3 regions of the Nonomuraea sp. NPDC050310 genome follow, and region 2 is predicted to be linked to each of the others. Evidence: riboswitches for the same ligand, from Rfam matches in the RefSeq annotation. Region 2 holds a riboswitch; each other region holds the start of a gene.
What was found. Region 2 has a riboswitch for glycine ahead of gcvT (glycine cleavage system aminomethyltransferase GcvT). Riboswitches for the same ligand answer to the same signal wherever they lie in the genome.
Positions count from the first base shown of each region.

Region 1: linked by a shared signal. The riboswitch ahead of glyA (serine hydroxymethyltransferase) and the one ahead of gcvT (glycine cleavage system aminomethyltransferase GcvT) in region 2 are both predicted to bind glycine.
Region 3: linked by a shared signal. The riboswitch ahead of gcvP (aminomethyl-transferring glycine dehydrogenase) and the one ahead of gcvT (glycine cleavage system aminomethyltransferase GcvT) in region 2 are both predicted to bind glycine.

Region 1 is NZ_JBFAKP010000013.1:115,957-121,110, reverse strand. Features, by position in the region: gene AB0I67_RS27335 (DUF6098 family protein) at 1-357, opposite strand, end outside; gene AB0I67_RS27330 (hypothetical protein) at 478-1,011, shown strand; gene AB0I67_RS27325 (polysaccharide lyase 8 family protein) at 1,061-3,079, opposite strand; glycine riboswitch at 3,158-3,245, shown strand; gene glyA (serine hydroxymethyltransferase) at 3,365-4,612, shown strand; gene AB0I67_RS27315 (propionyl-CoA synthetase) at 4,767-5,154, opposite strand, start outside.
Region 2 is NZ_JBFAKP010000001.1:1,108,642-1,113,795, forward strand. Features, by position in the region: gene AB0I67_RS05285 (L-serine ammonia-lyase) at 15-1,391, opposite strand; gene gcvH (glycine cleavage system protein GcvH) at 1,455-1,844, opposite strand; gene gcvT (glycine cleavage system aminomethyltransferase GcvT) at 1,841-2,926, opposite strand; glycine riboswitch at 3,065-3,162, opposite strand; gene AB0I67_RS05300 (M28 family peptidase) at 3,398-5,053, opposite strand; gene AB0I67_RS05305 (M4 family metallopeptidase) at 5,109-5,154, opposite strand, start outside.
Region 3 is NZ_JBFAKP010000018.1:31,234-36,387, reverse strand. Features, by position in the region: gene AB0I67_RS31705 (MerR family transcriptional regulator) at 1-634, shown strand, start outside; gene AB0I67_RS31700 (bifunctional nuclease family protein) at 726-1,196, shown strand; gene AB0I67_RS31695 (MerR family transcriptional regulator) at 1,342-1,965, shown strand; glycine riboswitch at 1,990-2,082, shown strand; gene gcvP (aminomethyl-transferring glycine dehydrogenase) at 2,223-5,051, shown strand.

The DNA of each region.
Region 1 (5,154 bases), on a different contig from region 2:
GGCCTGCCGTACCACCCGCTCCGCCAGCCACGCGACCGGTTCGGCGTCCACGACGAGCGGCTCGTGGTCGGGCCCGTGGGCGACCACGCGACCGGCCAGGACCCATGCCCGGCGTCCGTCCTGTCCCAGGTCGGCGTACTTGCAGACCTGCCGGGCCAGCCAGTCCTGCGGCGGCCGGGTCCACCACGACTCGGGGTCGAGCACGGTCGCCGACAGCCCCGGCAGTTCGAGCCCGCTCTCGTAGTCGACGCTCGCCTCAGCCCCGTCGGTCTCCGGACCCTTGGAAAAGCGCAGAAAGAGTCCGGGCCGCTCCGTAACCAGCTCGGTCAGCTCCTCCAGCGTGAGCACCTCGTCCATATCCCCTCCGATACGTTCCACTCTTTCCACGTGAGAGGCATCTATCCCCCTTCGGGCGCTCCGTCGGTGGCCGCCGGGTAGCAGCAGGCACCGTCCAAGCGTTACCTCAGGAGGTATCCGGTGACCGACTACCCAACGCAGCAGACCGGGCAACCGGTGGAGCGCACCAAGCAAGCGGCCCGTGAAGTGGCGGGCGAGGCCGGGTTCCAGACCAGGCGCGTGGTCGGCCGGCTCCGTGAGCGGGCCGGACGCGAAGCCGACTCCCAGGCCCAGCGCGCCGCCCACGGCATCCGCCAGTGGGCCGACGACCTCAGCACGATGGCCGAGAGCAGCAAGCCCGACTCCCCGATCAACCGGGTGACGCACCAGATCGCCGGGGGTGGCCGCCGGGCCGCCGACTACCTGGAGCAGCAGGGATTCTCGGGCGCGATGCAGGATCTGCAGCAGTTCGCCCGCCGCCGGCCGGCGCTGTTCGTCCTCGGCGCCATCGCCGCCGGTTTCCTGGCCGGACGCGCCGCCAAGGCCGGCGTGGACCTCCAGCAGGAGGAGCGGGCCCCCCGCCCCCAGCCCGGCGAGGGCTACGCACAGAGCGGCCAGAGCGGCCAGGAGGAGGCCCGCGATCAGGCCGATCAGGTTCGCCACGACACCTATTGACGGCTGAGGGGGACCAGTACGGCCCGCGACCGCGTGCCGTACCGGCTCTTCAGGTCAGGTCGACGGTGGCGCCGCCCGGGCCGGGCCGGGGAAAGGTGAGGTCGCGGCCGTCCACCGTGACGGTCAGCTCGGCGAGCTCGTCCCGCGGATCGGCGACGGTGAGCCGCCCGCCCCGGAGCAGCACCGCGCAGGGCCCCGAGGCCGTGATGCCGCCGGCCGTCCCCGGTTGCCAGAAGGCGACCGCGGTGAGCCCGAGCGCCGGGACCCGCACCGCCTGCTGGGCGTCGGTGTTCGCCGGCACCTCCAGCCAGCCGAGCCCGGCCAGTTCCCGCGTGCGGGCCTCGGAGGCCCCGGGCAGCAACACGTACCGATAGCCCGCCCCACGCGGGTCGACGCCGTGGTCGAACCAGAACGTGCGATACCCCCGCTCCCCGGCAGTGCGGAAGCCTTCGCCCAGGTACCCGGCGTGCCCCGCCAGGTGCGCCCACCCCGCCCCCTCGGCCGGCTGCGCCGCCGAGCGCCGGTTGTCCACCACGGTCTCCACGGCCACCCCGTCCGAGCACGTGATGCCCGCCCCCAGGCAGACCACCGCCTCGTCGAGGAAGACCCACGCCTTGAACGCCTCCAGCGTGCTGCCCAGCCCGGCCAGGTGCTGCCCCACGATCGCGTAGGTGCCGTCGCTCGCCCCGCCCACCCAGCGCCACTTCGTGCGCGTGTCGCCCCAGCCGCGGCCCGCCCCGTCGGCCAGCCGCCGGGTCGAGACGGTCGTGCCGGGCAGCCGGTAGGGGTCGACGGTGTGCCAGAAGTCGGAGTAGTGGTCGCGCTGCCCGGCGGCCCACCAGTAGAGCATCCCGGAGCCGGTGTGCCAGCCGCGCAGGTTCTCGCCGTTGCCGTGCTCGTAGTGCCCGATCCGGTGGGAGGACATGCTGAGCGCCGCGGTCCAGCCCGGCCGGCGGTGCACCGCGCGGGCGCTCATCGGGAACAGCCGGTGCCCCACCGGCTCGGGGGCCGCGGGCACGCTCGCGTCGGCCAGCAGGTCCTCGAACCCCGCCCGGTAGCCGCCCCGCTCCGCCCAGCCCTTCACCAGCGACCGCCAGCGGGCCCGCTCCGCCGCCGGCGCCGACTCGCCGAGCAGCAGGACGGCCGAGGCGATGGCCTGGCCGCGCCGGTGGTCACCGTACGGCCGGCGCGCGATCCCCCGGCCGCTGACCAGGTCCATGCACAGCCCGTCCAGCACGAAGGGCGCGAAGCTGCGCTCCACCTGGTCGAACAGGAACCGCCCGTCCACCTCCCACGGCGTGCCGCGCACCAGCGCCAGCATGATCGCCGCCCCGGAGAGCAGCACCGCCCCGTAGCCGCCCTGGTAGGGGATGGTGGTGTGCTGGAGGAAGGACCCGTCGCGGTAGAACCCGTCGCCCTTCTCGACGTAGCGGAAGACCGGCGTCAGCGCCTCGGCCGCCCGCCGCACCTCGTCCGGCTCCTCCACCACGATCGCGCGCAGCAGCCGGACCAGGCACAGGTCCACCCGGTTGGCGCCCGTGCTCCGCCCCCGGTAGGCCGCCAGCCGGTCGTCCGGCACGAAGTGCCGCACCGCCTCGGCCAGGGCCCGGTCGCGCGAGCCGATGAGCACGGCGGCGTCCAGCAGCTTGCGCGGGACCCCGATCTCCCAGTCCCACCAGTTGCCGACCGGCTCGGCGCCCTCGGCGTAGACGTGCCGCACGTAGTGGGCCAGGCCCTCGGCGGTCGCCTCGGCCAGGCCGGGATCGCCGGTGATCGCGTGCGCCCTGGCCATCGTCTGCAGCCGCGCGGGCGTGTCGTCGAGCGACGGGTAGGGCAGGTCGGCCCAGAGCCCGCCGCGGGCGGGCCGCATGCTCGCCCGGTGCCCGGCCGCCGCCTGTTCCACCCTCCCCGCGTACGGCACCGCCGTCACCTCCCGCCAGCGGCGACGCAACAACGGGAAGGTGGCGTCGGGCGTGTGGGCGGGCCGGGCCGGGAGGAGCGTGGCCAGCGTGCCGAGCGCGGCGAGGCTGCCCAGCCTGGCCAGTGCGCGCCGCGAGAGGGGGGACACAAGGTGATTATCCGCGACTTGTTGACACGCGGGCGGAGCCGTACCTAATGTCCTGACCTGGACAACTGCATAAGCCCATGATCCCGCGCGGGAGAGTCCACAGGCTGTGGACGCCGAAGGAGCAAACCTCCCCGGAAACTCTCAGGCCCAAGACCGCGTGGAGGAGGCGAACTCTGGAAAGAGGCGCACCCGGCGTCTCGCCCACGGGGCAAACCGCACGCAAGCGCGGTGAATCTCTCAGGCCTATGACAGAGGGGGAGGCCCTACGGCTACGTGAGGAGCCTCATGCTCGACGCACCCCTGTCCGCGGTCGACCCCGAGATCGCGGCGGCGCTGGACGCCGAACTCGACCGCCAGCGCACCACCCTGGAGATGATCGCCTCCGAGAACTTCGCACCGGTCGCGGTCATGCAGGCGCAAGGCAGCACCCTCACCAACAAGTACGCCGAGGGCTACCCCGGCCGCCGCTACTACGGCGGCTGCGAGCACGTGGACGTCGTCGAGCAGCTCGCGATCGACCGCGTCAAGGCGCTGTTCGGCGCCGAGCACGCCAACGTGCAGCCGCACTCCGGCGCGCAGGCCAACGCCGCCGCCATGCACGCGCTGATCACGCCGGGCGACACCATCCTCGGCCTCGACCTCGCGCACGGCGGCCACCTGACGCACGGCATGCGGCTCAACTTCTCCGGCAAGCTCTACAACGCCGTGGCCTACCACGTCTCGGAGAGCGACAACCGGGTGGACATGGCCGAGGTCGAGAAGCTGGCCCTGGAGCACCGGCCCAGCCTGATCGTCGCCGGCTGGTCGGCCTACCCGCGCCACCTCGACTTCGCCGAATTCCGCCGGATCGCCGACCTGGTCGGCGCCCGGCTCATGGTGGACATGGCGCACTTCGCCGGCCTGGTCGCCGCCGGGCTGCACCCCAGCCCGGTGCCGCACGCCGACGTCGTCACCACGACCACGCACAAGACGCTCGGCGGCCCGCGCGGCGGCGTCATCCTGTCCACCGCCGAGCTGGCCAAGAAGATCGACTCCGCGGTCTTCCCCGGCCAGCAGGGCGGCCCGCTGGAGCACGTCGTCGCGGCCAAGGCGGTCGCCTTCAAGCTCGCCGCCACCCCCGAGTTCCGCGAGCGGCAGGAGCGCACGCTGGAGGGCGCCCGCATCCTGGCCGCCACGCTCACCGGCGCCGGGCACCGCCTGGTCACCGGCGGCACCGACGTGCACCTGGTGCTGGTCGACCTGCGCGAGTCGGTCCTGGACGGCAAGCAGGCCGAGGACCGGCTGCACTCCATCGGCGTCACGGTCAACCGCAACGCCGTGCCGTTCGACCCGCGCCCGCCGATGGTCAGCTCCGGGCTGCGCATCGGCACCCCCGCGCTGGCCGCCCGCGGCTTCGACGCCCGGGACTTCACCGAGGTGGCCGAGGTCATCGCCGAGGCGCTGCGCCCCGACCTCAACCCGCCCGCGCGCACCCGGCTGCGGGCCAAGGTGGCCCAACTGGCCCAGCGGAGGCCGCTCTACCCGGAGCTGTGACCGTTCACCTGCCCTAGCTTGACCCAAGCGGGGATAGGAATCCGGACATGAGCACATCAGGGGCGGGGAGCGTGGCCACCGCCGCGCTCAGCGCCCCCGATGTTCATCCTGCTCCGGTTGACGGCGGTGTCCCCCCACGACCGGGACACCGCCTTCAGCCGGACCTGAGCGCCCGCTCGATCTCGGCCAGCACCGCCGGGTCCTCGATCGTGGACGGCGGCCGGTAGGTCCTGCCGTCGGCGATGGCCCGCATCGTGCCCCGCAGGATCTTGCCCGACCGGGTCTTGGGCAGCCGGGCGACCACGCTGACCCGCCGGAAGGCCGCGACCGGGCCGATGCGCTCGCGCACCAGCGCCACCAGCTCGGCCTCGATCTCCGCCGCGGGCCGCGCCGTCCCGCTCTTGAGCACCACGAAGCCAGCCGGGACCTGGCCCTTGAGCTCGTCGGCCACGCCGATGACCGCGCACTCGGCGACGTCGGGGTGGGTGGCGACGACCTCCTCCATCGCCCCGGTGGACAACCGGTGGCCGGCCACGTTGATC
Region 2 (5,154 bases):
AGCCAAGCAGGAGATCAGCACTCGATGACGTTGACCGCGAGGCCGCCGCGGGAGGTCTCCTTGTACTTGTCGAGCATGTCCCGGCCGGTGTCGCGCATGGTTTTGATCGCCTTGTCCAGGGAGACGAAGTGTTTGCCGTCGCCGCGCAGGGCGATGCGGGCGGCGGTGATGGCCTTGATGGAGGCCACGGCGTTCCGCTCGATGCAGGGGATCTGGACGAGGCCGCCGATGGGGTCGCAGGTGAGGCCGAGGTTGTGCTCGATGCCGATCTCGGCGGCGTTCTCGACCTGCTCGGGGGTGCCGCCCAGCACCTCGGTGAGGCCGGCGGCGGCCATGGAGCAGGCCGAGCCGACCTCGCCCTGGCAGCCGACCTCGGCGCCGGAGATGGAGGCGTTCTCCTTGAACAGCACGCCGATGGCGGCGGCGGTGAGCAGGAAGCGCACCACTCCGGCGTCGTCGGCGCCCGGGACGAAGCGCGAGTAGTAGGTGAGGACCGCCGGGATGATGCCGGCGGCGCCGTTGGTGGGGGCGGTGACGATCCGGCCGCCGGCGGCGTTCTCCTCGTTGACGGCCAGGGCGAACAGGCCGACCCAGTCCATGGTCTGGAGCGGGTCGTGCGAGGGCGTCTCGGCCTGGAGGCGGCGGTGGAGCTGGTGCGCGCGACGCCTGACCTTGAGGCCGCCGGGCAGGACGCCCTCCTTGCCGATGCCGCGGCGCACGCACTCGGACATCACGTGCCAGATGTCGAGCAGCTTGGCGCGGATCTCGGCCTCGGTGCGGCCGAAGGCCTTCTCGTTCTCCATCATCAGCCCGGAGATGGACAGCCCGGTCTCCGAGCACTGGGCGAGCAGCTCGGCCGCGGTGCTGAAGGGGTACGGCAGAGCCGTGTCGTCGGGCTTGATGCGGTCGGCGCCGGTGGCGTTCTCGTCCACGACGAAGCCGCCGCCGACGGAGTAATAGACCTTCTCCCGCAGCACGTCGCCGTTGGCGGCGTAGGCGGTGAAGCGCATGCCGTTGGGGTGGCCCGGCAGCGAGATCTTGCGTTCGAAGACGAGGTCCTCGCCGACGACGAAGGGGATGGTGTGCGTGCCGTACAGGTCGATCTTGCCGGAGGCGCGCATCTGGGCCAGGCGCTCGTCCACGGTGTCGACGTCGACCAGTTCGGGCTTCTCGCCGGACAGGCCCAGGAGCACGGCCTTGTCGCTGCCGTGGCCCTTGCCGGTCAGGCCGAGCGAGCCGTACAGGATGGCTTCGACCCGGGCGACGTCCGGCAGGAGGCCGTCGGCGTCGAGGCCACGGGCGAACTTGTGCGCGGCGGCCATGGGCCCGCCGGTGTGCGAGCTCGACGGACCGATGCCGATCTTGAAGAGGTCGAAGACGCTGATCGCCATTGACTTGCGCCTTTCACGATAAAAGGGGTACCGGGGCTCCGGACGAAGCCCCGGCCGGGAAGATCAGGACTCGCCGGAGGTGAGGGCGGTGTACTCCTCGGCGGACAGCAGGTCCTCCGCGTCGCCCTCCAGGCGGACGCGGAACATCCAGCCCTCGCCGTACGGGTCGCTGTTGACCAGGTCGGGCTTCTCCACGACGGCCTGGTTGACCTCGACCACCTCGCCGCTCACCGGGGCGTAGATCTCGCTCACCGACTTGGTGGACTCCACCTCGCCGATGGAGTCGCCCGCCTCGACGGTGGCGCCGGCCTCGGGAAGCTGCACGTAGACGACGTCACCAAGGGCCTCCGCGGCGTAGGCGGTGACGCCCACGGTCACGGTGCGGCCGTCGTCCAGGCCCGCGACCCACTCGTGCTCTTTGGTGTAGTTCAGGTCGTCAGGGATGTTGCTCACTTGTTCCTCCTGTAGAAAGGCAGCTCAACCAGGTCCATAGGCTCTTGGCTGCCCCGGATGTCGACGGCTAGGCCGCCGGTGACGCCGGTGTCGACGTAGGCCATCGCGATCGGCTTGCCCAGGGTGGGCGAAGGGGCGCCGCTGGTGACCTCGCCGACGACCTGACCTCCGGCGACGACCGGGAACCCGTGGCGCGGGATCCGGCGGCCCTGGGCGACCAGGCCGACGAGGCGGCGCTTGGGCTCGCTCTCGCGGAGCGGTTCAAGCGCGGCCTTGCCGACGAAGTCGCCGGGCTTGTCGAATTTCACCACTCGGCCGAGGCCGGCGTCGAACGGGGTCAGGTCGGCGCTGAGCTCGTTGCCGTACAGCGGCATGCCGGCTTCGAGGCGGAGGGTGTCGCGGCACGACAGGCCTGCGGGAATCATCCCGTACGGCTCGCCCGCCTTCATCAGCTCCTGCCAGAGCGCGACCGCGTCGGCGTTGCGGACGAAGAGCTCGAACCCGTCCTCGCCGGTGTAGCCCGTGCGGGCGATGAGCGCCTCGGCCCCGGCGACCGTGCCGGGCAGGCCGGCGTAGTACTTCAGGCCCGCGAGGTCGGCGTCGGTGAGCTGGGCGAGGATCTCCTGGGCCCGCGGCCCCTGGACGGCGATGAGCGCGTAGGCGTCGGAGCGGTCGTCCACGTCGGCGTCGAACCCGCCGGCCCGGTGGCGGAGCTGCTCGGCGACCATGAGGTAGTTGGAGGCGTTGGCGACGACCATGAACTCCTGGTCGGCCAGCCGGTAGACGATCAGGTCGTCGAGCACGCCGCCCTCGGCGTTGACGATCATCGTGTAGCGGGCGCGGCCCGGGACGAGCGCGGACAGGTGCCCCACCAGGGCGTAGTCCAGCAGCTCGCCGGCCTGCGGCCCGGTCACGTAGATCTCCCCCATGTGGGAGAGGTCGAACAGGCCGGCGGCCTCGCGCACGGCCCGGTGCTCGGCCGACTCGCTCCCGTAGCGCAGCGGCATGAGCCAGCCGGCGAAGTCGGTGAGGGTGGCGCCGAGACTCTCGTGGACGTCTCGCAACGGTGTGGGTCGTGCCATGTGTTCGCACCTCAGAGGCAGGGTCGGATGCCAGGATCCTCCCCCTCTGTCATGATGCCTGAGAGTTTCGCCTGGATGTTTGCCCAGACTTTCACCTTCGGCGAGGCGGCTTTCCCGGCCTGCTTTCCAGAGGTCACCCTGGCCCGTACGGTCCTTTGCCTTGAGAGGTTCGCGGGGAGGGCTTGCTCCTTCAGGGGCCCTGACCGGATGTCAGGGCTCTCTCCCGCACGGGTTCATCGGTGTCGCCTTCAGCCTAGTGGGCGGGACACCCTCTGCGAAACCCGCAAGAACCGCCTGCCGTACCACGAGAAGAAAGGTGGACGAGGGGCGGGCTCCGGCCTGGTCACCCTCAGGCCTGTCGCGCGGCCGCCCGGGTAGCCCCGGTCCCAGCTCGGCCGGCGCGAGCCGTACCCCTCGTCCACCTGCTTGACCGCGTGACCACAAACCCCCAGCCGTGGCCACGCGGGGTTCTCAGATGCGCTGCCAGAGCGCCGGGACGTTCGGCGGCTCCCATCCGGGCAGGGCGGTGTGGCCCTGCAGGCAGCGGTAGCTGACGCCCTGGTAGGTCACCGTGGCGCCGGCCGCGTAGACGGTGTAGGCCGACCAGGTCGTCTCGCCCCCGCCGCCGCCGACGGTCAGCGAGAAGCTCGCCGAGCGGTCGGAGTTGCCGCGCAGGGTGATCTGGTGGGTCCCGGCCGGGGTGCCGGCCGCGACGGCGATCGTCACGGTGGCGGACTGGCCGGACTGGATCTGGACCGGGCTGAAGGAGACGGTCACGCCGGAGGGGGCGCCGGTGGCGGTCAGGCTGACCGGCTTGGCGTTCCCGCTGGTGACCGTGGTGTTCAGGGTCGCGGTCGTGCTCTGGCCCGGCTGGACGGTGGCCGAGGACGGGCTGACCGCCATCGAGTAGTCGTCACCGGTCGGGGTGCCGACGACCAGCGTGAAGGTCGCCGTCTTGGTGGAGTTGCCGCGCAGGGTGATCGGGTAGGTCCCGGCCGCGGTGCCGGCGCCGGCGGCGACGGTCACGGTGGCGGACTGGCCCGACTGGATCTGCGCCGGGCTGAAGGAGACGGTCACACCGGAGGGGGCGCCGGTGGCGGTCAGGCTGACCGGCTGGGCGCTGCCGCTGGTGATCGTCGTGGAGACGGTGGCGGTGGTGCTCTGGCCGGGCTGGACGGTCGCCGAGGACGGGCTGACCGCCATCGAGAAGTCGTTGCCGGGCTGCGAGGTCACCGCGAGCTGCCACAGGACGTGCGCGGCCGCGTCGGCGTTGCGGTCCAGGGCGGTGGTGTTGACGTTGGCCGGCCAGGTGTCGCACGCCGAGTGGTAGCAGCGGTCGAAGGACTGGTTGGCCTGGCCGCCCCACTTGGCCGCCTGGGCGGCGCTCTTGCGCTCGCTGGCGCCGGTGAAGACGCCGCCGACCCGCACGCCGGCGTTCTTGAACGAGGCGTGGTCGCTGCGGCCGTCGCCGATCCGCTCCGGCTCGGTCTGGATGCCGAGCGTGGCGTAGTAGTCGTTGAACAGGCGCTGCAACTGGGTGTCGTCGTCGTAGACGAAGTAGCCCGGGTTGGGCGAGCCGGTCATGTCGAAGTTGAGGTAGGCCTCGACGCCGGAGGCGCCGCCGTTCTGGACGTAGTACCGCGAGCCGACGAGACCCGACTCCTCGGCGCCCCACCAGCCGAAACGCACGTGCTTGCCGAGCGTCGGCCGCTGGGCGGCGACGGCGAGCGCGACCTCCAGCAGGGAGGCCGAGCCGGTGCCGTTGTCGTTGATGCCGGGGCCGGAGGTGACGCTGTCCAGGTGGGCGCCGAGCATGATGGTCGGGCTGGCGGGTCCCTGGGGCCAGTCGGCGATGAGGTTGCTGCCGCCGCTGAAGTTCTGGACGCGGGTGGTGTACCCGGCGGCGTCGAGCTTGCCCTTGATGTAGTTGAGCGAGGCGGTGTAGCCGGGCCGGCCGGAGGCGCGGTTGCCCCCGTTGGCCTGGGCGATCGACTGGAGCTGGCTCAGGTGCGCGGTGATGCTGCCGAGCGGGATGTCCGGGGCGGCGACCGCGCCCTGAGCGGGAGCGGCGGCCAGCCCGGTCAGCGTGAGCAGGCACGCGACTGCTGACAGAAGTGCTTTCTTCACGGGAAGAGCTCCTAGGAGGGCCCGGCCCCCTCGCGGGGGCCGGGTGCTCGATGGGTCAGAGTCGCTGCCAGAGGGCCGGGACGTTCGGCGGCTCCCAGCCG
Region 3 (5,154 bases), on a different contig from region 2:
CTCGCACATGAGCATCGGCGAGGTCCTCGCCCTGCTCAAGTCCGAGTTTCCAGACGTCACCATCTCCAAGATCCGTTTTCTGGAGGGGGAGGGGCTGATCGAGCCGGACCGCAGCCCCTCCGGTTACCGCAAGTTCACCCACTTGCACGTCGAACAGCTCCGCTTCATCCTGCGCGAGCAGCGTGACCACTACCTGCCGCTGCGCGTCATCAAGGACAAGATGCTGGAGGAGCTGTCCCGGCCGCGTGCCGTACCGGACAGCAAGGAGGTACGGCTCAGCCGCGACGAGCTGCTGGAGGCGGCCGGGCTGACCGAGGAGGCGCTGGCGGAGCTGGAGGACTACGGCCTGCTGGCGCCGGTCGCCCGGCGCTACGACGAGGAGGCGCTCCAGATCGCGCGGACGGTCGGGGCGCTGGCCCGTTTCGGTCTGCACGCCCGCCACCTGCGGGCGGTCAAGGCGGCGGCCGAGCGCGAGTGCGGCCTGGTCGAGCAGACCGTGGCCCCGGTGCTGAAGCGGCGCGCCCCCGGAGCGATCGGCGAGGCCCACGAGAACGCCCGCGAGCTGACCGGCCTGCTGCTGGATCTGCACGCGGCCCTGCTGCGCTCCGGCGTCCGGTCGGTGCTGGGCGGCTGAGGCATCGGGCACATTCCGGGCCTTGCGGGTGTTACGTTGGAAGAGCCTGTCGCTCGCTTTTCAGTCGCCATTTCGGATTTCGGAGCAGCCCGTGGTGCAGATGGAAGTAGTGGGCGTTCGCGTTGAAATGCCCACCAATCAGCCGATCGTTCTGCTCAAGGAGGCGAGTGGTGACCGATTCCTGCCTATTTGGATAGGAATGACAGAAGCGCAGGCGATCGCGCTCGCCTCCGCGGAGGAGCCGCCGCCCAGGCCGCTCACCCACGACCTGTTCCGCGACGTGCTCAGCGCCCTCGGCGTCAGCCTGCGCGCGGTCAACATCGTCGCCCTGCGTGACGGCATCTTCTTCGCCGACCTGGTCTTCTCCAACGGCGTCGAGGTCAGCGCCCGCCCGTCCGACTCCATCGCCCTCGCCCTGCGCACCGGAGCGCGCATCTACGCCAGCGAGGAAGTCGTCCAGGAAGCCGGTGTCGTCATCCCCGACGACCAGGAGGACGAGGTGGAGAAGTTCAGGGAGTTCCTTGACCAGATCACGCCCGAGGACTTCGGCCGCGCGGGGTAGCTATATAAGAGCATTTACGCTTCACGACTCGCCGGGGCGGATCGTTGACTGAGCATGGTCACGGTCCTACGGTGCAAGTGAAACCCGCGGTCGCCCGAAGAACCCCCAGATCAGGCCGCGGGATGAGAGAAAGCCGGAGGTCCGCGTGGCGGTCAGCAGCGGCGAGGGAAACAGGGCCGGCCAGGAAGATCCGGCCCGGCGCGAGGACGCGCGCCAGCGTGCCGGTGAACAGGGGCTGCTCTTCGACCAAGAGCCCGCCTCCCAGCCTGGCAACCTCGGCTACCGCGGCCCTACGGCCTGTGCGGCGGCCGGCATCACCTACAGGCAGCTCGACTACTGGGCGCGCACGGGTCTGGTGGAGCCGACGATAAGAGCCGCGCACGGCTCGGGCTCCCAGCGCCTGTACAGCTTCCGCGACATCTTGGTGCTCAAGGTGGTCAAGCGGCTGCTCGACACCGGAGTCTCGCTCCAGCAGATCCGCACGGCCGTGCAGCACCTGCGCGACCGCGGCGTGGCCGACCTGGCCCAGATCACGCTGATGAGCGACGGGGTGAGCGTCTACGAGTGCACCTCCGCCGACGAGGTCATCGACCTGCTCCAGGGCGGTCAGGGCGTGTTCGGCATCGCGCTGGGCCGCGTGTGGCGGGAAGTCGAGGGATCGCTCGCGGAGCTGCCGGGGGAACCCACGGCGGCCGAGGACGGCAACGCCTCGGCCGGCCACCCGGCTGACGAACTCGCACAGCGCCGACGTGCGCGGAGGATTGGCTGAGGGTAATCTGGGCAGCGAAGCTTTCGACCCCGTGCGGGAGAGTCCCCAGCAACTGTGGGGCGCCGAAGGAGCAACCCTCCCCGGAATCTCTCAGGCACCCGGTACCGCTCGGGCGAGGCGACTCTGGAAAGCAGGCGCGCCCGCCAGGCGCGTCTCACCGACGGTGAAAGCTCCCTCGGGAGTGAAGCTCTCAGGTTGCGATGACAGAGGGGGAGACTCGGCACCCGCCTGCGCGCTGTCTCCAGGAGGCACCCTTCATGTCTGAGCTTTTCTCCAGCCGTCACATCGGCCCGTCCGACGCCGAGCAGCAGCGCATGCTGGAGGCCGTGGGCTTCGAGTCCGTCGCGGATCTGGTCGCGGTAGCCGTACCGGAAGCGATCCGGGCCAAGGACGCGCTCAAGCTGCCCGCCGCGGCGAGCGAGATCGAGGTCATCGGCGAACTGCGCGCCCTGGCCGATCGCAACCAGGTCCTGACCAGCATGATCGGCCTGGGCTACTACGACACGGTCACCCCGGCGGTCATCCGCCGCAACCTGCTGGAGAACCCGGGCTGGTACACCGCCTACACGCCCTACCAGCCGGAGATCTCGCAGGGCCGCCTCGAGGCGCTGCTCAACTTCCAGACCGTGGTCTCCGACCTCACCGGCCTCGACGTCGCGGGCGCCTCCCTGCTGGACGAGGGGACGGCCGCCGCCGAGGCGATGACCCTGGCCCGCCGGGCCGGCAAGGCCAAGAGCAACGTCTTCGTGGTCGACAACGACGTGCTGCCGCAGACCAAGGCGGTGCTGGCCACCCGCGCCGAGCCGCTCGGCATCGAGCTGGTCTTCCAGCGCCTCGACCAGGAGCTGCCGGAGTGCTTCGGCGTGCTGGTCCAGTACCCCGGCGCCACCGGCGCCGTGCGTGACTTCCGCGCCGTGGCCGAGCGGGCCCACGAGCTCGGCGCGCAGGTCGTCGCCGCCGCCGACCTGCTGGCCCTGACCCTCATCGCCTCGCCCGGCTCGCTCGGCGCCGACATCGCGATCGGCTCCTCGCAGCGCTTCGGCGTGCCGTTCGGCTTCGGCGGCCCGCACGCCGCCTACATGGCCGTGCGCGAGGGCCTGCAGCGGCAGATGCCCGGCCGCCTGGTGGGCGTCTCGGTCGACACCGACGGCGACCCGGCCTACCGGCTGGCCCTGCAGACCCGCGAGCAGCACATCCGCCGCGAGAAGGCCACCAGCAACATCTGCACCGCGCAGGTGCTCCTGGCCGTCATCGCCGGCATGTACGCCGTCTACCACGGCCCCGAGGGGCTGCGCCGGATCGCCTCGCGCGTGCACGCCCAGGCCGCCGCGATCGGCCACGCACTGTCCGGCGCCGGCGTCCCGGTGACCGAGCACTACTTCGACACCGTCACCGCCTCGGTGCCGGGCAAGGCCGCCGCGGTCGTCGCCGAGGCGCTCTCGCGCGGCGTCAACCTGTGGCAGGTCGACGCCGACCGCGTCACCGTCGCCTGCGACGAGAAGACGGGCCCGGCCGAGGTCGCCAAGGTGCTGGAGTCCTTCTCCGCCGCGCTCGGCCTGCCGATCGAGGCGCCCGCCGCCGGCGAGGAGCTCACCGCGCTGCCCGAGGCGCTGCTGCGCACCGACGACTACCTCACCCACCCGGTCTTCCACACCCACCGCTCCGAGACCTCGATGCTGCGCTACCTGCGCCGGCTCCAGGACAAGGACATCGCGCTCGACCGCTCGATGATCCCGCTGGGCTCGTGCACGATGAAGCTCAACGCCACCACCGAGATGGAGCCGATCACCTGGCCGGAGTTCGCCGGCATCCACCCCTACGCGCCCGAGGAGCAGTCCGAGGGCTACCGGGAGCTGATCGAGACCCTGGAGAGCTGGCTGGCCGAGGTGACCGGCTACGACGCCGTCTCCATCCAGCCCAACGCCGGCTCGCAGGGCGAGTTCGCCGGCCTGCTGGCCATCCGCGCCTACCACCGCGCCAACGGCGACGCCGAGCGCGACGTCTGCCTCATCCCGTCCTCGGCGCACGGCACCAACGCGGCCAGCGCGGTCATGGCCGGCATGCGCGTCGTCGTGGTCGCCTGCGACGACGACGGCAACGTCGACCTGGCCGACCTCGACGCCAAGATCGCCAAGCACGCGGACAAGCTGGCCGCGATCATGGTGACCTACCCGTCCACGCACGGCGTGTACGAGGAGACCATCACCGAGGTCTGCGCCAAGGTCCACGAGGCCGGCGGCCAGGTCTACGTCGACGGCGCCAACCTCAACGCGCTGGTCGGCCTCGCCAAGCCGGGCGAGTTCGGCGCCGACGTGTCCCACCTCAACCTGCACAAGACCTTCTGCATCCCGCACGGCGGCGGCGGCCCCGGCGTCGGCCCGGTCGCCGTCCGCGCCCACCTGGCCGCCTACCTGCCCGGCCACCCGCTGCGCGAGGGCTCGGCGGTCGGTCCCGTCTCCGCCGCGCCGTACGGCTCGGCGGGCATCCTGCCGATCTCCTGGGCCTACGTCCGGATGATGGGCGGCGACGGCCTGCGCGCCGCCACCGAGCAGGCCATCCTGTCGGCCAACTACCTCGCCCGCCGGCTGGCCCCGCACTACCCGGTGCTCTACACCGGCCGGGGCGGGCTGGTCGCCCACGAGTGCATCGTCGACCTGCGGCAGATCACCAAGGAGACCGGCGTCACCGTGGACGACGTGGCCAAGCGCCTCATCGACTACGGCTTCCACGCGCCGACCATGTCCTTCCCGGTGGCCGGCACGCTGATGATCGAGCCGACCGAGAGCGAGAACCTCGCCGAGCTCGACCGCTTCGTGGACGCGATGATCGCCATCCGCCAGGAGATCTCGCGGGTGGCCGACGGCGGCTACGACCGCACCGACAACCCGCTGCGCAACGCCCCGCACACCGCCGAGTCGGTCACCGCCGACGAGTGGACCCACCCGTACTCGCGCAGCGAGGCGGCCTACCCGGTGCGCTCGCTGCGGGAGAACAAGTACTGGGTGCCGGTCCGCCGCATCGACCAGGCCTACGGCGACCGCAACCTGGTGTGCGCCTGCCCGCCGCTGGAGGCCTACGAGGACTGATCCCGCTCGGGTGACGGAGCCCGCTCCGGCCGTTCTCCGGCCGGGGCGGGCTCTCTCGCGTCCGGGCCGGGCTCGGTGAGACCCCGCGCGTCGAGTCGCGCGA